4 regions of the Paenibacillus sp. LjRoot153 genome follow, and region 3 is predicted to be linked to each of the others. Evidence: riboswitches for the same ligand, from Rfam matches in the RefSeq annotation. Region 3 holds a riboswitch; each other region holds the start of a gene.

Region 1 (5,814 bases), 790 kb from region 3:
TCGCTTCGCCTACGACCTCAATCCCATCTTCCGTCCCTAGAACAGCTGCTAGTCCGATTCTGACCATTTCATGATCATCGACAAGTAGTACTTTGATTAAGGTGTCGTCCATTTGCTTCTTCCTCTCTATGTACGATGTTAATTCTCGATCAATTGAGAATCGGTTGCTAAGATTGGTACTCGAATCTCGATACGTGTTCCTCGGTCTGGTGCTGTAATAATATCCACTGAGCCGCCGATTTCGTTCACACGTTCCTTCATGGACACGATGCCATAGGAAGTCAGCTTCTTCGCATCCAGCTCAAAACCAACACCGTCATCGCGGATCACTAATCGGATGCCGTCTGAACGATGCAGCAGCTTCACTTCCAGCTTATTCGCCTTAGAGTGACGCAGAGCATTCGAAAGTGCCTCTTGCACAATTCGGAATAAATGATCCTCGATCCCTTTGTTCAAGCGTATCTCCTCATCCATATCCCAGCTAATCGCCATTGGAACTTTGGCCGCCAGCTCCTTCAAGAGCTCAACGAGTCCCTCCGACAGTCGTTTTCCTTCGAGATGGATCGGTCTCAAATGCAGCAACAAGGCTCTCATTTCGGATTGAGCGACGGAAGCCATTTCTTCAATAAGATGAATCTGCCGCTTCGCTTTCTCGAAATCTTTATCCAGTGTCCGTCCAACAGCCGTGGCTGTCATAGATATAGCAAACAACTGCTGACTTACCGCATCATGCAGCTCGCGCGCCAAGCGCTGACGCTCTTCAATAACCGCGGAAAGCTTGGCTTTCTCGGTAAGTTCAGCATTACTATTCGACAGCCGTTGAAGGGAGGTCACTTGCTCTTCCCATCGCTTCATAATCCGGCCGAGTTGTTCGCCTAAGCGTCCAATCTCATCATCATCCCCGTTTTGAAAGCCTTCTCGGGCAAATGTTCCTTTTTCTAATAAAATCATCGTCTCCATCATCGGCTCCAGTCTGCGTGTCACCTTAGAGCTGTTCCAGTAACCGAACACCGCACCAATTACACCCAGAATCAACAAGGCCATGAACGAGAACTTGACACCCTGCTGCCAGCTGGTAAAGGGCTCAATTAAATGTCTTGAATTCAGAAAATACAGCATAGCACCGAAAACGGCGAAGCTAAAAAGGATGGCTTCCCCCATGCTGCGCCAGATCATGTTCGTTAATCGTCGTTTGTAGCCATCCACTTGGTGAAGAACCCCCTAAAGAAAGTTACAATACTTTGACCTTGATATCTCCTACGATGAAAGAGAGTATGAGTTTCACCCGATGGTCGCAATGTTGATAATTCTGCGATTGCCAAACTACTTTGTTCATCACACCTGATTCTTTTTCTTCCGCGATTTGAAGCTGACCTAGCATGACGGAAGCTGTAACGGAAACGCCGATATCATCAGGCACTTTTATATCGATATCTCCTACAACACCCTGTAGGATAACTGTTGTTTCTTTTTGTTCGAGAATGGCCATTGAAAGATCTATATACGTTTCTCCCACCAAGTACCAAGTCGAGGTATTCCGTTGAATCCATGGCTCTCGTCCTAGGCGAACACTATCGACAATCTTTTGCTTTTGGGTATACGTATCATCTTTATGAACCTGCTTGGATCGAATGAAAAATAAACCTAATGAAATCAACACAACCGAAATGACAATGGTGAGATGATCACCAAATAAAATGACGGCACCAATCCCCATCAGCACATAACCCTTGCGCTCTTTGCGTGAACGAACACGATGAATGCCCAGCAAAATAAGGATTACGGCCATAACGGGAAAAAAGCCTATGGTATGTTCCAGAAGCAAAAAAACACCGGCTCCAATCAGCACAAGCGCTGTATTCCGGCTGCGGTTATTTTTCGTTTCCTCTCCCATCGATGCACCTCCTCTGGCTGCCATTTCTCTTACGTTCATACGATTCCTAGCATACCATAAGAATGGACGACCTCCAAGATGCAAATCCTTATAGAGCAAGGCTTTGCTTTCGTGGAGGCCACCATCCAGGACTATTTGCTATCGCGTGGATCTCGCCCATCGCGAGAACGCTGCTCCTGCTGCCACTCATGCTGCAGCTTGCTTCGCAGCACGCGCAGTTCATGCTGAAGGTTGCCTCCGGCTTCCTTCAGCGTTTCCTTCGACAGGCGGCCCGCCACGCGGAGCCCCTGCAACGCCTCCCGGCCGAGCTCGCGGCCGGTAACCTCCAGCTCGCGCCAAGTGTCGCGAGCCTCTTTGCCGTGCAGCCCGCCGCACGGCTGCACATCCTCGGCTGCGTGCCCCACACGCAGCACGCGCAGTTCCTCTGCGAGCGCCAGGCACAAGTCCTGGCTGCTCGCGTACTGCGCGCGGTAGTGCTCGCTCGCAGCTTCCTCGCGCAGCTTCTCTTGCAGCGCGAGCCTCGCGAGATCCTCTTCGCCAGCGCGCATCGCAAGCTCGGCCTGCTCGCCGCGCAGCTTCGCCATCTCTTCCGCTCGCGCGATGTGACTGCGCAGCGCAATCGTTGCCTGCAGCGCGTCCTCGTAGCGCTCCTCAAGCTGAGCTATCAGGCTGCCGTCATTAGAGCCAGGATTCGTTTTGCCGATAGTCTCGTGCCAGACGGTTTCAGCCATTTTGCCAATACGGTCAAATATATTAGTAGGATCAATTTCCCGATTCTTATTGTTCATGTTAAATCGCCCCTCACCCTTCATCATACTCTTATGGTAGCTCACTTTCTGATGTTCTAAAACCGACTATCGACTGTTTTTGTACCTAGACCTAAGTCCAGTATCAGAGGGGCATAACCATATATTGGTCGTTGTCCGAGCATGCCTGTGATGATAAAATATTTGAAGCCGAGTCTAGTGCATAAATAAGGCACTGGTACGGGGGACGAAATACTTGGGGTGAATATTTGCTTCGGCTTGGAGCAGACTAGGGAGAACCTTCTTCCCGAACCCGTCAACTAACCTCGAAGGCTCATGAAGGAGGATTACCAATTGAATAAGCTTACTAAAGGGTTAACTAGCCTTGCTGTTTCACTAACAGTTTTGGCAGGAGGCTTTCTTTCCCCATTTACTGCGCCAGCGCAAGCGGCTGAAATGGAAGTGAAAGTGCAAGTCAATGATGACCTGATCCATTTCCCTGATGCACAGCCATTTCTGGATGGCAACCACACGACCCAAGTTCCACTTCGGTTTGTAACGGAGAAGCTTGGATACACAGTGAATTGGAAAAAAAATGGAAATCAGATTCAGGTAACATTAACTAACAACCAACATACGATTACCTTGGTTTCAGGGCAAAAAGAAGCCAACATTGATGAGGAAACGGTCGTCTTAGACGGAGCTTCCCAATATCAAAATGGACGGGTATATGTGCCGCTTCGTTTCCTATCCACAACCGCAGGCGTACCTGTGCAGTGGGATGCAAGCAGTAATCTAGCTATCTTAAGTAAAGATGGCGAGCAGCATGCACCTGATTATCAAGTATTTGAATCTACAGCTTACTCGGCAGATCCTTCTGAAAATGGCGGCTATGGAGCCTTTGATTACATGGGCAATCCACTAGCGATCGGCACAGTAGCTGTTGATCCTTCCGTCATTCCACTTGGCACGAAGCTTTATATTGAAGGTTATTCGTTTAGCGGGCTTCCTAAAGGCGGAATGTATGTCTATGCAACCGATACCGGTGGAGCTATTAAAGGAAAGCGACTAGACATCTTTGTCCCAGGCTCGAGGAATTCCCTACGAAGCTTTGGCATTCAGAAAATTAAAGTGTACCAAATTCCTAATTAATTGCATGGAGAGAGCTGCCCTAAGAGTCATCAAGGGCAGCTCTTTTTGATAGGTGAATGTTCCATCGAATAAGGGCATATGTCCAATCAACAGGGTTCCCACCTACATATGATGTATAGTGTTTAACCCACATTCATTCAAAACCGGAGGGGATACTATGTCAGCTGTAGTTGGTTGTGGAACGCCAGGATACGGAAATTCCGTAGGTATAATTCTTGTTCTTTATGTACTGTTGGTCATCATTCTTGCTACTTTCTACTAAGACCATCTTCCGCCTGAGAAAATAGACCCGCCTACTGAAGCTTCTCATTTCGAAGCTTCAGTAGGCGGGCTTTTTCATTTATAATCAATGCCACTTCCTGCAAAAAAGACGCCACAGCTTACCCTCCTGACAGACGGTTACTTGTTAGCGCCAAACTTGCGATGTTATCGATTTTCAACTGAATTTCACATATATAAGAATAAGTTCATTTACGTTATCGCGTTGTATACACCTTCACGCCATCACCACGGTGGTAGCCCTGCCCCCCAGCTGGCAGCCAAATCAAGCAATCCGCGTCTTTGATCGATACCATGATGCTCGATTTATCAATGCCCGCTGGCCTTACCCATAGGCACCCTGCTTCAACTCGTGTTGTCCCTCGTATATAACGTGGATAAGCGGAAGGTTTATCGTATGGAACATCCAAAAAGGCTGTTAACTCTTCCGCCTCTGTACGCTGGCACCCTAACATTGCCTTAATAATCGGCTTAGCGAATAGCTCAAAGCCTACAAACGAAGCGCCGGGATTACCAGACAGTGCCATGAGCAGCTTGCCTTTCCATAACGCAGCACTCGTTGGTGTGCCTGGGCGCATCGCCACTTTATTAAACAATAGCTTCCCATCGAAACGACCGAATAAATCGACGAGCACGTCGTAATCGCCAACAGAGACACCGCCAGATGTCAGAATAAGATCGACATCAGGCAGAACAGCTTCAAGCGCGGCTTCCACTTGCCCAGGATCATCCGAGAGTGCTGGCATGATGAGGGCCGCTCCCCCGTTTGCTTCTACTTGAGCCGCTAACATATAACTGTTACTGTTACGTATTTTCCCTGGTTGCAGTTCTTGTTCGACTTGTAAGAGCTCTGAGCCTGTTGAGAAAATAGCCACTCTTGGCCTACGGTACACCTCAACCATGGAGAACCCGAAGGTCGCTAATATCGCGGCTTCACCTGGACCAATCTGAGTACCTTGTGGGATCACTAACTCCCCGTGGGGAACTTCACCAGCAATTGGCGTAATATTACTTGCAGCTTGCACATTTTTCTTAATCTTCACCTTGGCATCCAAAGATAACACTGACTCCTCCTGCAAGGAATCCGTCATCTCCAACATTACAACCGTGTCCGCACCGTCTGGAACAGGCGCCCCCGTCATGATACGAGCCGCTTTCCCTGGTTGAACCGTAAACTTAGGCACGGTACCGCTTGGGATTCGCTCAATCACATGTAACACAATCGGATTGTCCGGCGTCGCCGCAGCGATATCTTGGGAACGCACAGCATACCCATCCACGCCTGATCTACGAAAATGTGGCACAGCATGATCCGCATAGATATCCTTTGCTAACATTCTGCCGAAAGACGTCGGAAGCGAAATAGTCTCCGTCTCTGTGGGTTTAACGTATTCGTAAAGTAGGGCTCGTGCCTCATCGACCGAGATCACTTTACGGCCAAACCTAAGCTTCATTTCGCTGCTCACTTGCTTCCCATGCCTCCCTATGCCCGTTAGCTAGCCGCCGATTTGTGACATTCGACGAATAGTTGGTGTATGTGACTGCTCTTCATTCATCAAGGCCTGTGCCATCTCGTGATTTTGTGGTTTAATATCCAGCGCTCGGAAGAATAAGTCTTCCACCGCAGCATCATCCCCAATATATTTCCGTACATTGAATTCATCCGACCAGTATAAGCAAGGCTTGATATTGCCATCCGCAGTCAGCCGCAGCCTGTTGCAAGTTTCACAGAAGTGATCGCTA
Region 2 (5,814 bases), 700 kb from region 3:
AACTACCACCTCTTTCCTAGTCAATTATAACCCATTCACCCCATCATGTCAAATGAGGTCAAATATTATATCAGCACCATAATCCCGTTGTCAACGGCATTTTTATAGGTTTTCTGATTTCCCCTCCCTTCAGGTTGTCACCAATGTTCGCAAATTATTCACACTTTTCCAGTTAAGGAGAAACTTCTTCCCTAGAAGTTACGAACATTGAGCAAACACAGGCAAAATAAACGTCTACGCCGTCCTTCAAAGACGGAGCGTTTATGAAGAAATATAGTTAAAGTAAAACTTTAACTCATATATTTGATCAACAGCCTGCTGAGGACAAAAAAAAGAACACTTTCTGTCATCCTCCCATACGGAGTTCATGACAAGAAAGCGTTTCTTTGAATCGCACAATTCAGGTAGGCATTCACTCGTATAAAATGTCTACAAACCATATTTCGTCCTCTTGGGGCGCCTAATTCAGCTACACAGACTCTTCTGTGTGCTGAATACCAGGAACACCCATCCGATAACTGCCGCGCGTCTCAACCCCGCCTAGCCCTTCTAGGCCTGTCACCGTCAAATCCATAATATCCAACATCGAAATTGTTTCTCTTGTTGGGGTATAGGATAGCTTAGCAGCGATGCATAGCGGATCTAAGGCGTGAATGAGTATGCGCGCAGGAGAACTAGCAAAATTAGCCCCAGCCCGCAATAAGGCTTCGAAATGCGACTGACAAGCGCCTGCCACAATAATTAAAGAATCACGATTCCTCTCATATTGTCTGGCTACACGAACCGCATTCACAAAGTTTTGGGAATTCTTATAGCTCGACAGATTACTTGGGCTCACGCTTTGTCGATTTTTTAAAATACCATCATGACCCGTAATGACGACAATGTCCGGTTTATATTGAGGAAGCAATCTTTGCAGTGCTTCCGCCATTTGCGCCTCAGGAATGAAGAAACCTTCTGCCGGTACGCGTAATTCGCCGTAGAGCTGCATACTTTTTCGCAGATAGCTCGGATCGCCATCCAAGTGTAGGACTCTCCCTGGCACTTCAAAATAGCTGTTATGAGTCGGTTGTGACTTTTGTTTATGGTTGACGGCTATTTGATTCTTCTCCTGCAATTGCACTTGGGACACCGCCAGTCGACGCAGCGACTCACGAAATTCAGGCGAGCTTGACCGTGGATGATCTAAGGTCTCCTTAGGATTCGTTTTCGTCAGATCCGTGAGCGGCGCATCTGCTAGTAACCGAAAATCGACACCCCTCAGAATGGCCTTGAGATGTTCAATTCGTTCAATTTTAAACACGACGTCGCCGCCATAGGAAATACGGGTAACAAAATCTCCTTGCCTCATCGCACAAATCCCCTCCTAAGGGTATCCTATGGCGAGACTAGGCATTTGGTGCGGGTTTATTTGCAGCCGTGCGCACGAAGTGCCGTTGATAAGCGTGCGAACTCTTCCATGCTGAGCGTTTCGCCTCGGCGTGAAGGCTCGATCTGAATGCCGTGCAGCAACGCTTCCAGCTCAGGCTTGTTCTCTTTCGTAAAGAACCTCGCCGCGAGGTTGTTATAGAGTGTTTTGCGACGCTGAACGAAGGACGCTTGGACGACAGCGAAGAAGAAGTCCACGTCCGCCACTTCGACTGGCGGCGTTTGACGCACTCGCAGTCGAATGACAGCGGAATCGACGTTCGGCTGTGGCACAAAGACGGTGCGAGGCACGATGGTGACAAGCTCCGGCTCGCAATAGAACTGCACGGCAATGCTAAGGCTGCCGTAGTCCTTGGTGCCCGGGCGAGCCGCCATGCGGTCGGCCACTTCTTTTTGAATCATCACGACGATATTCTCCAGGGGAAGCTTCTCTTCAAGAAGCTTCATGATGATCGGCGTCGTGATGTAGTAAGGCAGGTTGGCGACAACGCTGACGCCTTCCATGCCTTCGAAATGCTGCCGGAACAGCTCCGGCAGGTTGGTCTTCAAGATATCCCCATGAACGACAGTGGCATGGGGGTAAGGCTCCAGCGTCTCGTCCAGGATGGGCAGCAGACGCTGATCGATCTCGACGGCCAGCACGCGGCCAGCGAGCTTGGCTAGCTGCTGTGTGAGCGCGCCGATGCCGGGGCCGATCTCAAGCGCAGCTTTCGTAGGCCCGAGCTCAGCGGCCAAGACGATTTTGCTCAATATATTTTGATCAATCAAGAAGTTCTGGCCCAAGCTTTTTTTCAGCACGAGACCATTTTTCTTAATAATTTGTTTTGTTTTACTGGGTGTTGCTACATCTTCTGCAGTCACAACTACTTCTTGCCCGGATATCGTCATAGGTTAGACCTCATTATCTATTAGGTTCTCTTTCTCGTCATTCAGGTGTGTTCAATTCAAATGTTCGAGCGCCGCCTCAAATTCCTCTCGCGAAATCTGAAACATCGCACAACGCTTATAAAATTGCTTGCCATTGCAATAACCAATGCCCAGCGCATTGCCTACGGCCAAGCGGCGAGCTGCCGCATCCGGATGCACGATGAGACCGGCAGCGATCAGGTCCTCCATCGTCAACTGCGAGACTGCCGCATCATACTCAGTTCGCAGGCTCTGAAGCGCCTGGCGGATTGTCTCTGGCGTCGCATTCTCGACGCCGATGTCGCCTTTATACGCAGCTTGCTCCTGCGTAATGAAGGCATGCTTGCAGCCAGGCACCTTGGCTGCCACGATTTTGCGAATCCGTTCCCCTGCGTGATCCGGATCCGTGAATATTATGACGCCTCTGCGCTGCTGAGCCAGCGCAATTCGCTTGAGTACGGCTTGTCCGATAGCGGAGCCGCCTGTTTCTATCGTATCCGCCTGCACAGCCCGCCTGATAGCAGCTGTATCGTCCTTACCTTCCACTACGATCATTTCTTTTATCATCACCGTTTTCCTTCCCCAGTACGCAGAAAAAGAAGAGGGGTCTCCTCTTCTTTCGCGCAGGCAGATGCCAAGCTACGTGTATTTAGTAGTGTTCCCGCCGGAACTACCGTTTACACGTTAGTTTTGGGACGGTTTTGTAGGGCCAACCACATACACGGTGTACCCTTGCTTCGTGCCGAATTTATTTGCATAACCGTGATCTTCGTAGTAAACATCGATCATTTGGCCTTTCACGGCGCTGCCAATATCCTCAGCACGACGGAAACCAATCCCTTCAATGTACACCCACCAACCAAGCGGAATAACCTTCGGATCGACGGCAATTGTACGCCCTTCAGTCACGGTAGTACCTGTGTAGGTTTTACCATACCCAGAGGAGCCCTCAGTTTTGCCTGTCGACGCAGCGTCCGCTGAATAAGCAGTAAGCTTCACGTTTTTGAGAATTTGTTTGTAGCCGAATGTCACACCGTTCTTGGAAACCTCATCCACGCTCGGCGAAGAGGCAGAGAGCACAACCACGGGATTTTTCGTGCCTACCGATACTACTTTTTTAACACTTTCTGTTTGTACTTCTTCACCCACAACTGCTTCCGCGACTAAAACACCGTCCTCGAAAGTCTTTTCTTTCTTCTTGACCAATACGCCTTCTTTACCTTCTTGGACTACTTGCTCTTTCCCTTTAAGTAAAGATGCGTCATTCTTTTTCTCTGTCTCGAATGCGATCGGTTCAGAGACTTCCTCCGTCTCTTTTTTCACACGGACGATCTTGATTTCATCGCCAGTTGTAAGAGCGGACGTCGGTTCGGGAGAAATTCGATCGTTCTCCCCAAGTGCAATATTTAAACGTTGCAATGCACTTTCTACCGTTCTTGCAGTTGTGTAAACAGTGGTGGTCTTTCCATCAGCAGTCAATTGAATCGGTGAGGCATGCTCGATAACAATTTTGTCTCCACCCTTGAGCTTGGTCGTGAGTGAAGCTGAAATTTCATCGTGCTCACCAATCGTTATGGCTTGTTCATCCAGTAGGCGTTGCAGGACCCATTGCTTCGTGTGCACAATAGTTTCTTGTCCATTAACAACCACGGATACGCTCTTGGTAGCCGTTCCGTACAACAACACCAAAAACATGAAAGTCATTGCGATTGAGATTATAGCTAGGCTTAAAATCAAACGCAAGTTTTCATGCTTCCATCGCAATGCGAAGGACATGCTGGATGATCGTTTTACATGGGTCTCGCTAATTGAGATACTGCCCACTTCTTCGGTCCTCCTTCAAAGCCTCGCCGCCAGGTTACAGCATGATTAATTTGACGCGACTAAGGTTTTTAGTTTAACTTAACACGCTCGCCATCATCAGCCTTGTTGCCTTGCTGAATCTGGTCGCCCCCCCTTTTACCTATTCATCATCCTATGAATTCCGGGTTGTTTTATGTCTTATGATCTGTGTAAAACCCTATATGAGGACAAAAAGCCAGCAAGAAGAGGACTCTTCTCGCTGGCTTAGTTTGCATAGTGAAATACAAATAGCACGCACGACAATCGTTACCTCTCTTACGCTTACGAGGTTAGCTGACGGATTCGGACGTGAGAGTCGCCCTACGTAGACGCAAACTGCTTGTTTGACGTCTATGATTCACCCCTGTTACTCTCTGCTTACTTAACCGCATTGGAATGCTCATTAAGCTTGCAGTGGTTCCCCCGTTTCCACATTTGGAACTCAGCGAATGGAAAATTGGCAAATTGGATATTAAGTTATTATGAAAAGTATATTACGCTGTTAATCTCAACCTGTAAAGGGATTAACACCCGTTAAAAAGGGCTAAATCGATTAAATTTCGATTATTTTTCACATATAACCCACTTATATCTACATGTGTCTAACTTTAACGTACGTATACTCTATTTTTCAGTATATAATGGTCAAAACTAGGCTAAAAATGCAAATTTGTTTATAATGATTCTGGAAGTATTTGATTGATAAATACCAATAATTTGCTATTTAGGGAGGCAATTGAGATGGGTCCCATCTTGCAAGTAAACGCTTTATTCGGTGGATATTTACCCAACAAACCTGTTCTACATAACCTTACCTTCTCGATCCGCCAAGGTGAAATGATGGGGCTAATCGGACTTAATGGTGCAGGAAAAAGTACCACCATCAAAAATATTCTCGGACTGCTTCAACCCCAAAAAGGGTCCATTCGCATTAACGGTTTGACGCTAGCCGAAAATCCGCTGCCATACCGCGCGACATACGCTTATGTGCCTGAAAGTCCGGAATTATACGAAGAGCTTACGATTCGCGAACACCTCGAGCTTACAGCGATGGCTTACGGTATTTCTAAGGCGGATTATGAAACCCGTTCCCAATCTTTGTTAGAGCAGTTTCAAATGAAAGACAAGCTCAATAGCTTCGCAAGTCATTTATCCAAAGGGATGAAGCAGAAGGTCATGATCATGAACGCCTTCCTGATCGAACCCTCTTTATATATAATCGATGAACCATTTCTCGGACTCGATCCCTTAGCCATTCGTTCCTTGCTTGATCTCATGGTTCAAATGAAGAAGAAAGGCGCATCATTTCTCATTTCCTCACACATTTTGTCTACAATTGAAAAATATTGCGATGCTTATGTCGTTCTCCACGAAGGCCATATGGTTGCCCAGGGAGATTTAGTCGAATTGCGCACCCAGACGGCTTTGCCTCAGGCGTCATTAGACGACATCTTCTACAAGCTCGTTCAAGGAGACATGGCATGAGTCACTTAACAAATAGTACGCATGCATTTAACACACATGCATTATGGAAGCAGCGTTTTCAACATTATATGAAGGAATCCATGGGGTATTGGCAGTATGCCGCACGCAGTAATTTTATCGGCTTCTTGTTGTTTCTTGTCATCGTTTCTTCCT
Region 3 (5,814 bases):
TACCGAAATGAACGCTATTGAAAATCGTATTCATGGGTTACACCAGTATCATTCGGAGTTAACGGCGACTGCTGATCTGGCTTCATTCTGGGAGCGCGCCTACGCTGAAGCAACACAAGCTGCGTCCTATACAAGGGAGCCGGTGGCATCACCTTTTGTACAAGCGGAAGTGAATAAGATCGTCTTGCAGGGTGCTGCGGAAACACCGATCCATGCTTGGTTGTTACTGCCTAATGCAGAGAGCAAGTCTAAGAAGGTACCTTGTATTGTTACGTTCCCAGGCTATACTGGCTCCAAGGGGAGACCCGAGGATCATGCAGCCTGGTTGCTTATGGGGTATGCGGTACTTGCTGTTGATGTACGCGGGCAAGGCGGCGATAGCGGCAACCTGCTGCCACAGGAGACCGGCATGACGAGGGGATGGATTACACAGGGTATTCTCGATGCTGAGACGAGCTATTACCGAGCGGTTGCGATCGATTCCTTGCGTGCAGTGCAATGTGCGTTAGAGCAGCCAGAAATCGACAGTGAGCGAGTATTCGTATATGGCGGAAGCCAAGGCGGAGGACTTGCCCTACTCGTGACCGCGCTTGAGAAGCGCATTCGAGCAACAATTGCCCATGTGCCGAACCTATGTCACATGGATCTAGGCCTGTTGCAATCCGTTAGCTCACTAAGTGAGGCAGCGGAATTCGTTACTCGTTTCCCAGAGTATCTGCCTGATGTACTGCGGACAGTTTCTTATTTTGATATCATGAATCTAGGTGATCGTATTCAGCAGCCTGTTCACGTTACGGTAGGGTTGAAAGATACGTGTTGCTTACCAGAGGCGATTTTCGCTGCGTATAACCGAATCGAATCTGCACACAAATCCATTGAAGTGTACCCCTTCATGGGGCATGCGACACCTCCTGGATCCCATGCAGCAGCACATGCTTTTTTCTCAAAATGGTAGGGACTGAAGTAAGAAGCTTCCCGGTTGGATAACCTATTGCTAACTTGAAGGGAGGTGCTGACAGATGGAAAAAGAAGATTCATTTGAAGATGTATTTGAGCTGATGGAAACGGCTTTTCCTGTAACGGAAATAAGGACGTATGAAGGTCAGCGGGCGCTGTTATCTCATCCCAATTATAGAATCGATGTCGAGAGAGATGTTCATGGGCAATTGCTTGGTTTTTTGGCAAGTTGGAATTTTAGCACGTTTCGATTTGTGGAGCATATCGCCGTCAACGCTGCCATAAGAGGTGGCGGGATTGGTAAAAAGATGCTGACAACGTATATGAGCAGTGCTACTACACCTATCGTACTTGAAGTCGAGCCTCCGAATACCTCAGATGCTACGCGGAGAATTGAATTCTATAAGCGCTGCGATTTCCATTTGAACCTATTTCCTTATGCGCAGCCTCCACTTAGAGAAGGGCAACTGAAATTGCCTCTCAACATCATGAGTTATCCAGGTCCATTGACGGAAAGTGAGTTTAATTCCTGTAAGCATATATTGTTTACCGAGGTGTATAAGCAGCCTGTAAGCTTGGTGTGAAGCGATTGTGGAAGAGACAGCTACTCTGTATAGAGTGGCTGTTTTTGTGCGGTTTTACATAAAAGGAAACACTTACCTATGCGCAAAAGTTGTCAGCCTAAAACGAACTATGCTAGTCTAATATAGACAAAAAATGCCGAATCTCGGAGCATCGAAAGCTCTGGTACGGGGGACTTCTTTACTTGGGGTGAATGAGTGCTCAGTTAGTCTTAGGCTAATGGGGCGCACTAGGGAAAACCTCTTCCCGAACCCGTCAACTAACCTCGGAGGCTTCAAGGAGGCAAAACGTTTTGAAACTTTTTACCAAAAGCTTTATTTGTTCATGCGCTCTTCTAAGCGCAGCCATTTCCCTGTACGCCGCTCCATCCACGTATGCAGCTGCCCCAGACACCTCTTCGGTAAAGGTTCAGGTCAATGATGAATTGGTGCAGTTCCCGGAAGTACAGCCGTTTATTGATACGGAAGGTACACTTCAGGTGCCACTACGTGTGTTGTCGGAGAAATTAGGTTATCAAGTGGGATGGGCGAAGGAAGGCGATGAAGTCGTCGTCACGCTTATGAACAAGGAACAGGCGATTCAACTCACAACGGACGAAGAGAAAGCGATCGTGAACAGTAAGTTAGTTGAATTAGAGAGCAGTCCAACTTTGGTTAAGGGAAGTACTTATGTCCCACTACGCTTTGTTACAGAGACGTTTGGATCTGCGATTGCGTGGAACGATGCGAATAAAATCGCCATCGTGGAAGAGGACGGTAAGTCCCACAAGCCGGCTTGGATAGCACCGCCGCAAGCAGCCCCAGCAGCGAAGGTCGTTCAGCCATCCGTTTCAGCTCAAATTATTCAAGCTGCAACGACTTTTAAAGGAACGCCTTACCGATGGGGAGGAACAACGCCTAAGGGCTTCGATTGCTCTGGATTCGTTCGTTATTTATACGAGGCCAAAGGCATCGAGCTGCCACGCACCTCTGTGCAAATGTACGATCAAGCAGGGGCGAGAGTGACGGATTTGAAAGCGGGAGACCTTGTCTTCTTTGCTTCCGGTATCGTCAATCATGTGGGCATTTACATTGGAAATAATCAATTCATTTCCTCGACAACGTCCGTTGGTGTAACGGTTGATAGTCTAGATAGCTCCTATTGGGGCTCAAGATATGTAGGTGCCAAACGCGTGCTATAAGGTAGTTGCGAAATCAAGTATAAGCAAGCTATGTAAGAGCGTATGTTCGCTATGTCTTTCTACTTTGAAAGCAAAGCGGCAGATGCTCTTTTTTTTACGCGTATTTGTGCGATTTTTATCGAATTTTTGAGAATTATAGCCTATAATGGAACAATGGTTGGAAGAAAGTAGGTGACGCGTACGGCATGCAAGTCAGTGTCTGGAAAAGCTGGTTTCATAAAATTAAATGGTCGGGTCGAACAGATCGCATGTATAACGTGGAAACGGGTCCTGCCATACCGGAAGACATTCGGGTCGTGATTAAGCAATTTTTTCATACGTATAACCATTTCAAAGGGGCTAGGCAATTCCAAACGGATACGTTTATTAAAGAAGTATTTTACGCGACGAAGCAAGATCCGAGGGATCACCGCTCCATAGATGAGATGGAAACTTATATTCAGAGTAAGAATGTTAATCGATTACGACTGAAATCCTATGTGATTGATGAGTATTTACGTGTTGGTGAGAAGGTGTGTATGATCGGTGTGACACGGGAGTTTAGCAATGCACATCGCAATCGTGTGCTTTATTTTATCATACAGGAAGAAGGCACTTGGCGGTTTCATCATATCGTGAGATCACATCATGGCAAAATTCTTGAGAAATTTCAGGTGAAGGAACAGGTTGGATTTGTGGTTGGGGATGATAAGGTAGCGCTACTCTTTCTAACTCATGCAGATTCGGCGGATGCTTCCACCTATATGTTGGGGGATTATGTTCACTCGGAAGGCTATTTGGAAGTGGAGCAAGAGATTAGCGGTCAGCTCTATTATCGCATTGTTCGGATGAATCGCGTACATTAAGAAGGTTGAATAGCCAGATCTATAAGCGGCATGTTCAAAAAATCCGGTTTTAAGCACCGAGGAGATTGAAAGAAGATAGGAAATGAGGAGCGGAGTGTAGTGTAAGCTACGTGAGCACCGGAAGTTCCGGCTGAATTCAATATTCGATGTCGAATACGCTTCATGAACTACTTCGTGATCAAAAGTGGAATTTGTGAACAACCTCTATAAGCGGCATGAATAGGCTTTGCTCGGTCGTCGAGTAACGCTTATTTGGTGTGCGCGAAGACAGAGTGTGCAAGTGGACACAGCCCACCTCCATATGAAAGAATGGAACTATCATGCGTCAGGTGAAGGTTAGGTCTACATGCCTGAAAGGGAGGCAAAGATGGAGAAAGAACCGATGGAGCTGCAAGAGCAGTTTTGGAAAAAAGTAGATGGCGAGCAGTTAGGGCAGGTTCTACAAAAGATTGCACTGAGCGAGGGGCTGGAGCCTAGTCGGCTTGCTTTTGTGTGTATAGGGACAGATCGCTCTACAGGCGATTCACTAGGTCCGCTAGTGGGAAGTAAGCTTGCAGAGCTAGGCTATCCACACGTCATTGGCACGCTTGCAGCACCGTGTGATGCCACTAACTTGGCCATGCGTTTGGAGGAAATTCCACCGAATGTTGTCGTTATTGCGATAGATGCTTGTTTGGGACGGAAATTGAGTGTGGGTTTATACCAATTGTCGAACCAACCACTGGCTCCAGGAAAATCAGTAGGTAAAGATTTACCTCCTATTGGTGATTACACGATTGCGGCGATCGTGAATGTGGATGGACCTAGACAGTACAATGTACTACAAACGACTTCGTTATATCATGTGATTCGGATGGCAGAAGAAGTAACCCGTGCAATTGTTTATGCAATTCCTTTGTAGCTGAGGGGCAGCAAAGAGGAGAAAGATCGGAGTGATTGGTGAGTGATCGGACCAGGTGGACCAGGGGGAATGGGGCGGCTTTCCGACCGGAATCGTCCAAAGGCTAAGTTGAAGGATGTATCGGTACGAAGGATTTTGTTATTGTTCAAAAGGTATTGGGGACAGCTCTTGGTGATTATCGGCTTGGCGCTGCTTGCGGCAGTGATGGGGTTGATCCCGCCTCTAGTCATGAAGGAAATTATTGATACAGCAATTCCGCAGGGGCGTGTTCAGCTATTATCTGTGATGGCGCTACTGTTAATCGTGTTGCCTGTCTTGAGTGGCGTAGTTGGCGTATGGCAGAACCATCTCAATACCAAAGTAACCCAAGGGGTTATACGGGATTTGGGGCAGTCGTTGTTTCACAATTTGCAGCGGCAGTCGATGTCGTTCTTCACGGACGCGCGATCTGGCGAAATTGTTCAGCGTATCACAGGTGATGTGCAGTCTGTACAAAGTGTGGTTACATCTATTGTCGTCTCTTCGATCACGCAAATTGTCATTGTTTTCACAACAATAGGTATATTGTTTGCGTTAGATTGGAAGTTGGCGATCATATCGGTGCTTATCCTGCCACTTTTCGTACTGCCTGTGAAAAAAGTATCCAAGCTGCGGAAAGACTTACGGATTGAAACGCAAAAGGTGCGTTCCGACATCACCTCGCAGCTGAATGAGAATTTCGGCATTTCGGGTGCGTTGTTGACGCGGATTTTTGGCAGAGAGAAGCAGCAAGAGCAAGAATTCACAACGATGAATCAAAAGGTGATGGATCTCGAGCTGCGGCTCAATCTTGTTGGCCGTTGGTTCGGAATGGCAACGAGCACGTTAGGGCCGTTAGGCACGGCTATTATTTATATTTATGGCGGTTACTCCGTCATTCATGGTGATATGACTTTAGGCTCGATCGTCGCGTTTACGGCGTATTTGGGACGGTTGTATATGCCTGTAGGGACACTGCTGAATCTACATGTCGAGGTAGCGACAGCGCTTGGGGTATTCCAGCGGATTTTTGAGTATCAGGACATGGTGCCTGATGTCATGGATGCTGAGGGCGCGCGCCAGCTAGGGCCTGTGGCGGGGCATGTGAGATATAAGCAGGTGTCTTTTGCTTATAAGGTTGGGGAGCAAAGCAGAATGAGGGAGAAAGGGAAGCTGGTGGAGCGAGGCGAGGGAGCTGAGAGAGGGAAGCTAGCGGACCGAGGCGTAGGAGCTGAGATAGGGAGGCTGGCGGACCGAGGCGGGGAAAGGGAGAAGGTGCAGTATGCGCTGCGCGACATCACCTTCGAGGCACAGCCAGGTGAGATGGTCGC
Region 4 (5,814 bases), 3.7 Mb from region 3:
ACAATTAGGTTACAAAGATTTGTCGCAATTCAGCAAACAATTCAAACGATGGACGAATTTGTCCCCCACTGCTTACAGACATCTCTCATGGTGAAAATACGTTGGGTATTTCTGAAGAAACGATAAGCTTTGAAATCATCTCCAGTTCTATACTCATAGATATGTCTATGGATGCTATCAGATAAGGAGAAATGGCTATGAAATTAAAAGGATATAAATCCTTATGGGAATGGAACGGAATCTGGGAGGGGAAATTGGAGCAAATCGCAGAGGCAGGTTATTGCGGTATCGAGTACATACCTCCTTCCGACCCTAAGGATGATCGTCAGTTTCGAAAAGACTTAGACGACATGAACTTGTCGTTCATCGCACAAGTGGTGACGCGGGGCCCGAATCACAGTCAATCTTTCCGTGAGCAGGTGCTTCGTGCAGCTGAGCTGCGACCTGATCTGATCAATTCGCACAGCGTTGCCGATCGGATGACTGCTGAGGAGCAGTTGCGTTTTTTCGAAGAGGCGCTGCGTGTAGAGCAAGAGATCGGGATTCCGATCGCGCATGAAACGCATCGCGGGAGAGCTTTTTTCACGCCGTGGCAAACGGCGGCCGTGTTGAAGCAGCTGCCGGCGCTTAAGATTGGCGCCGATTTCAGCCATTGGTGCGCAGCCTGTGAAAGCATGCCGAGTCCGAAGGATGAGGACGTCCAGCTGAGCTTAGCGCGCGCGATCCACATTCATGGGCGCGTCGGGTTTCCGGAAGGTCCGCAGGAAAAAACGAGAGCCAATGATGGAGAGATGTGTCATGGGCTTCCGTTTTTCAGTTTTATTTAAATATCTAGTTTTTTGATCGTAACGGAGCCAGAAGACGCTATTTGCAGCAAAACGAGCTAAAATAGTATCGAAAGGGAACGTCAGTACGCTAATCACTCGAAAACCGCCAAAAAAAACACGAAAACGGACAAATAGCGCACTAACATTTCGTTAGCTGCCAAAGCTAGCATTTTACTTAGAAATAGCGTACCTAGGTTCCCTTACAATTTCAATTAGTCTACCCTTTGCTACTTAGATCGCAACTTCTGTTGATTGTTGAAATCAAATCGTCTATCGTTCCGATGATTTTTTGCACCTCTGGGAGTTGATAAAACGCACTCGTTTTTTCTATATCATTCATCTCATCGTTAGCAGAATACATAAAAATAGCCTTCCCTGCTCCTAATGCAAGTCCTAACTCGACATGGCTTCCCTTCCCCGCGGGCAGCATGATGATGAATATCTCTGCACGCAACACGGCTTCTTTCTCTTTCGCACCGATTGCCGCAAGCTCTTGTAGCGTACCAATGCCAGAATGAACCGTCCTATCGAAGGTTTGAATATATCCTCTCGACTTCAACTGCTGCGTGACATTTCGAACATTGTCGATGTTCTTGAAACTAGATGCAATATAGAAATTCAATTGGCTCTCCCTCCGTTATTGCTTCTTTATTGCTCTTTTACTTGTTTTTCAGCTAAAATCTTCAATTGCTCATTCCGATAGTTCAAAAATCGCATCATATATCTTTTCAATACAACCCTCTCAACGATCCAGCCGATCCAGCCCAGAGGAGCCTCAAAACTTAACGTATCTTTCATCAAGGTTCTATCACCTAAATCAATAAATTCGTGTTCATGCCTCATACTTTTGAAAGTACCCTGCAGCATTTCATCAACAAAGTGGTAAGGTCGAACATATTTCGATATGAGTGAAGTGTGTTTTTGCCTAATTAAGAAATGTCTCGCCTCAAAAGTAACCGTTTCCCCGCCACTAATCATGCCTGTTGTTGTTCCAGCTATCGCTCGTTCCTTGGTATGTGGCCAGACAGTCTGCGTATGTATATCAATACTCGATGCCATGTCAAAGCAAACATCAATAGCTGCTTCAATTTCGATCTCTGTGAATATTTTAATCACGATGTGCACCTCTTAGGAACTATGTCATTTTTACAAGTCACTTTGCTCCCCGTTTTCTCCACTCTTCTAACGTTAAAATGTTTCCCGTAATCACATCTTCCACAAGTATCTCTTTCATATCCTCACTTACATAAAACGTATTCCACCTTACAACATGATCACTAAAACTCTCTCCTATGTACATATCGTAATACTTTCCTGGCCGATCTAAGACACTTATTAAACCATCGCTTAAAAAAAGTACTTTGGATTTATTGGTTTCTATCATTTGTTTATACTGCCTAATTTCAGGCACACTCTGCACGAGAAAATCCATAATTTCTCCAACTGACTTAGGTTTCTCATTGGTTACAATTTGTGGTGCAGCGCTAGGCTGAGCTGGTGATATGCTAACGGAATTAGCAATTTGTACCGATTCGGTTGGAATATCTGACGATTCACATGCGGTTAATCCCATTATGACAATGATTGAGATTGAGTGGAGAATGGATCTATTCATTGTTAACACTCCAATCCTGTGGTTGGTTTCAAATTCGACGTGCACATCCGATCTCCTTCGACATGATATAAAAAAACAGCCTCCCTAAGGGAGACTGCGCTGTTAATTCTTAGTTACTTATAAACTCCTGAACCCACTCACCGTTATAATAGGCGACGCCTATTTGTGTGAAGTTCGGGCTTAAAATGTTTTGACGGTGACCTGAACTGTTCATCCATGCTGTCATAACCGCTTCAGGCGTTTGTTGACCCTTAGCGATGTTTTCACCCGCGTAGGAATAATGAATGCCATAAGAGTTCATCATATCAAAAGGTGAACCGTAAGTTGGCGATGTATGATCGAAATAACCTTTATTGTACATATCTTTCGCTTTATCCAGCGCCATCGCGGTAAGTGCGCTATTGCTGGTCAAAGGCTTCAATCCAGCCTTCGTTCGTTCCTGGTTTACTAAGGTAATCACTTGGCTAGCAAAAGTGGATTGTGTTGGTGTTGGCGTAACCTGTGGTTTAGTCACAACAGTTGTACCCGTGCTTCCAGGAATGTTGAGCTTCATCCCCGACCAAATTATATTCGGATTGGCTACCTGTGGATTCGCTTTGATCAGCGAAGTAAGGCTGACGCCATATTTCTTAGAGATTAACCACATGGTATCGTTGCCTGCTACCGTATGCGTTCCCGTAGCAGCCCATGCTGCGTTCGCCCCCATCAAGACGCTCAAACCTAATGCTCCCGTAACTATAAGCTTTTTGTAACGTTTCACTATAAATCTCTCCTTTTTGCGGCCTGCGAGGTTAGCTGTCGGATTCGGATCAAAGAGTAATCACCCGGCCGCGCAAAACGCGACTTCACCCCAAAGGTTGGTTCCCCCGTGCTTCAAATAAAGCTTCGGCCTTCTAAGTTTTGGATCCAGTTTGGATCTCAACGATTGTAACATGGGATACCAGTGAGATCATGACTCAAAATTTACCATCCGAATCACGATCTGGATATATACTCTTTAAACATACAACTTTTCCCATCATCCTGCGTCTAATCAGTAGCAATACTAACTTAGAAAAGGGTGATTGTTTTGAAGAAATTTGCTATAAAATGCTCGTTTGTCCTACTCGGATTGATGTGCGGGCTGCTACCGTTACCTCCCCAACAGGCATCAGCAAGCGTATCTGTGAAGGCATCTCTACCCTATTTTCCAATTCAAATCAATGGTCAAGACATGGACATCACTCATAGCCAATACCCATTTCTGTTGTATAAAGACATCACTTACTTACCCATGACGTGGAAAAATTTCCAAACACTCGGCATTGAGTATAGTTGGAGTGAAACGGATGGATTGCAGATTTGGTCAAATCGGAACTTTCCTCCACCTATTCATCAAGCTCCACTTGAACAGGATCTAACATCCAAGAGTAATGCAAGCAGTTACTTGGTCCAAGTTTCCGATGTACCCATCACGATGAATCAAACAGAAATCAATAATAAAACGGAGCCCTACCCTTTTTTAACCTATCAAGATGTGACTTATATGCCCTTGACTTGGCGATTTGTTCATGATCTTCTTCAGATTGATATCGGATGGAGTGATGCTGAAGGACTATCGCTAGTAGGCGGGCAAAATGCCATCTATTCCATCATCGGTGACGATGATAGTTCATTATATTTCTACTCCCTGCTTTCCGCGGACCCTGCAAAGTCAATGCTAAAAATGGATAAAAGCAACTATCAAATCGAATGGAAAAACAATGAAGAAAAAGATCAATTTATCAAAGGCCTTTCTACTCCTCCACACCCATTAGCTGGTAAACCAGTAGAGTTGGTGCGTAAAGATCGAGATTTATACTATGGCAATATAAAAGTGTATACACTAACAGACTCCGATGTATGGGAATCGGCAGCCTGGGGAGCACCCGTCCATACGTACACTGTATTTTCTGCTGGCGATCAACGGGTGATCTTATCTATTAATTTGACCTTGCCAATTGCCGCAATTGGTCCAAATTATGGCACCACATATACGTTTCTTATTCAAGACGGAAACGTGACGCGACTCCATGATTTCAATCAAAAACTAGACCGCGTCATACCGAATCCGGATGGTACCGTGTGGATTGCCTCTGACAGATTACCTAGTCGAAAAGACTATATTGCGGGTAGTGCCCGCGTTGGCTTGCTAGACCCAAATGGTACTGTTCATATGGTGAACGAACTGCTTCATGAATCGGATGTAAGGGCATTAGGTTTAACCAACCCTTCATTGCTAAGTCCTGAAGCCAAGGATGGAAGTCTTTATGTCGTACTTAATGGTATCTCGAATAAGGATTATGCTGCGCAAGATACGGCTGGAATTTATACGCTGAATACGAAATTAGAAACAAAACGCTTATCCAACTATATTTTTGGCGACTATTATTTGGATAAGAACAGAAACATTTTCATCAAGCATCGCAACAATACGATTGAGAACATGTCTACGGGTGAGATTCGAACGTGGTTTGATTATGAATTAGCTAAAATGAAATAAGAATACGTGTGTAAATGAGAAGAAAGAGGCTATTGGATGGAGATCCATTAGCCTCTTTCTATGTCGTCTAGTTCCCCGTCCCCGCTACTACAAAGCTAAATGTTTGCCCGATGGAGGCATCCTTACAACCATCCAGCGTATAAGAAACTCCCCGTTCCACTTTCGCTGAACTCATTCCTGTGCATTCCGTTTTCAGTCGTTTGCCATCCCCATGTTTATCTGCCTTATTATTATAGATGTAGGAAATCTTATCTTGGTTGTAAGCCAAATTATAATAAATGGGATCCCCTTCAATTGTCATTTGCGTAATCCGAATTTGACTCTCAATATGGCTTTCAACATTCTTTAAAAATTGATTGAATCGATCTACATTGATAATTCTTCCATGAATATTAATAACGTCTCCTTTTGTGGTCGCTTTATCGATGTCGTATTTCTCATTTGAACATGAACTTAGCAAGAGTATACTAACAAGTAAAATAAGGCCACGATTCATCACCTTCATCCCCTATTCGTTCTGTCTACTTGTTTGACGTATACTTAACTGGAAATGTTGTGCAATTTATGCAAAAAAAAATAAGCTTGAAGTTTCAAGCTTGTCACATGATCTCCTTTTAAAACTTGCCAACGGATAGCGCTTGGTATTCCCACAAAACATGCTTTACCTCTTGAAATCGTTCCTCTTGGCACTGGATAATGACAGCCAGCTCGGGTAATCGCTCTTTTTTCCGAATCACATGTTTAAGCAGCTTGGTTTGTATGAAACGCGTGAGGTAATACCCTGTCATAAATCCACAAATTGCACCTATAACTCCCCAAATAATGGGACCCAAATACAGCATAAAGCCCAA

Evidence for each region. A riboswitch is a leader RNA that binds a small molecule or an ion and turns the genes downstream of it on or off. The one in region 3 is predicted to bind cyclic di-AMP.
Region 1: it holds a riboswitch for cyclic di-AMP, as region 3 does, so the genes downstream of both, ACSQ8P_RS07545 (stalk domain-containing protein) here and ACSQ8P_RS04265 (C40 family peptidase) in region 3, are expected to answer to the same signal.
Region 2: it holds a riboswitch for cyclic di-AMP, as region 3 does, so the genes downstream of both, ACSQ8P_RS00955 (ubiquitin-like domain-containing protein) here and ACSQ8P_RS04265 (C40 family peptidase) in region 3, are expected to answer to the same signal.
Region 4: it holds a riboswitch for cyclic di-AMP, as region 3 does, so the genes downstream of both, ACSQ8P_RS19895 (CAP domain-containing protein) here and ACSQ8P_RS04265 (C40 family peptidase) in region 3, are expected to answer to the same signal.

The regions. Positions count from the first base shown of each region.
Region 1 covers NZ_CAXUQH020000001.1:1,714,216-1,720,029, reverse strand. The annotation lists gene ACSQ8P_RS07565 (response regulator transcription factor) at 1-112, opposite strand, end outside; gene ACSQ8P_RS07560 (histidine kinase) at 139-1,206, opposite strand; gene liaF (cell wall-active antibiotics response protein LiaF) at 1,232-1,894, opposite strand; gene ACSQ8P_RS07550 (PspA/IM30 family protein) at 2,026-2,682, opposite strand; cyclic di-AMP (ydaO/yuaA leader) riboswitch at 2,839-2,990, shown strand; gene ACSQ8P_RS07545 (stalk domain-containing protein) at 2,995-3,792, shown strand; gene ACSQ8P_RS07540 (sporulation protein YjcZ) at 3,950-4,054, shown strand; gene ACSQ8P_RS07535 (molybdopterin molybdotransferase MoeA) at 4,269-5,525, opposite strand; gene moaA (GTP 3',8-cyclase MoaA) at 5,568-5,814, opposite strand, start outside.
Region 2 covers NZ_CAXUQH020000001.1:222,038-227,851, reverse strand. The annotation lists gene yabG (sporulation peptidase YabG) at 470-1,351, opposite strand; gene rsmA (16S rRNA (adenine(1518)-N(6)/adenine(1519)-N(6))-dimethyltransferase RsmA) at 1,408-2,316, opposite strand; gene rnmV (ribonuclease M5) at 2,368-2,901, opposite strand; gene ACSQ8P_RS00955 (ubiquitin-like domain-containing protein) at 3,019-4,158, opposite strand; cyclic di-AMP (ydaO/yuaA leader) riboswitch at 4,441-4,634, opposite strand; gene ACSQ8P_RS00950 (ABC transporter ATP-binding protein) at 4,918-5,661, shown strand; gene ACSQ8P_RS00945 (ABC transporter permease) at 5,658-5,814, shown strand, end outside.
Region 3 covers NZ_CAXUQH020000001.1:920,737-926,550, forward strand. The annotation lists gene ACSQ8P_RS04255 (acetylxylan esterase) at 8-955, shown strand; gene ACSQ8P_RS04260 (GNAT family N-acetyltransferase) at 1,020-1,541, shown strand; cyclic di-AMP (ydaO/yuaA leader) riboswitch at 1,666-1,828, shown strand; gene ACSQ8P_RS04265 (C40 family peptidase) at 1,832-2,719, shown strand; gene ACSQ8P_RS04270 (hypothetical protein) at 2,905-3,564, shown strand; gene yyaC (spore protease YyaC) at 3,932-4,465, shown strand; gene ACSQ8P_RS04280 (ABC transporter ATP-binding protein) at 4,535-5,814, shown strand, end outside.
Region 4 covers NZ_CAXUQH020000001.1:4,631,362-4,637,175, forward strand. The annotation lists gene ACSQ8P_RS19870 (AraC family transcriptional regulator) at 1-94, shown strand, start outside; gene ACSQ8P_RS19875 (sugar phosphate isomerase/epimerase family protein) at 198-827, shown strand; gene ACSQ8P_RS19880 (group-specific protein) at 1,045-1,449, opposite strand; gene ACSQ8P_RS19885 (SRPBCC family protein) at 1,476-1,943, opposite strand; gene ACSQ8P_RS19890 (hypothetical protein) at 1,981-2,442, opposite strand; gene ACSQ8P_RS19895 (CAP domain-containing protein) at 2,552-3,202, opposite strand; cyclic di-AMP (ydaO/yuaA leader) riboswitch at 3,208-3,343, opposite strand; gene ACSQ8P_RS19900 (hypothetical protein) at 3,557-4,963, shown strand; gene ACSQ8P_RS19905 (DUF4362 domain-containing protein) at 5,031-5,459, opposite strand; gene ACSQ8P_RS19910 (hypothetical protein) at 5,578-5,814, opposite strand, start outside.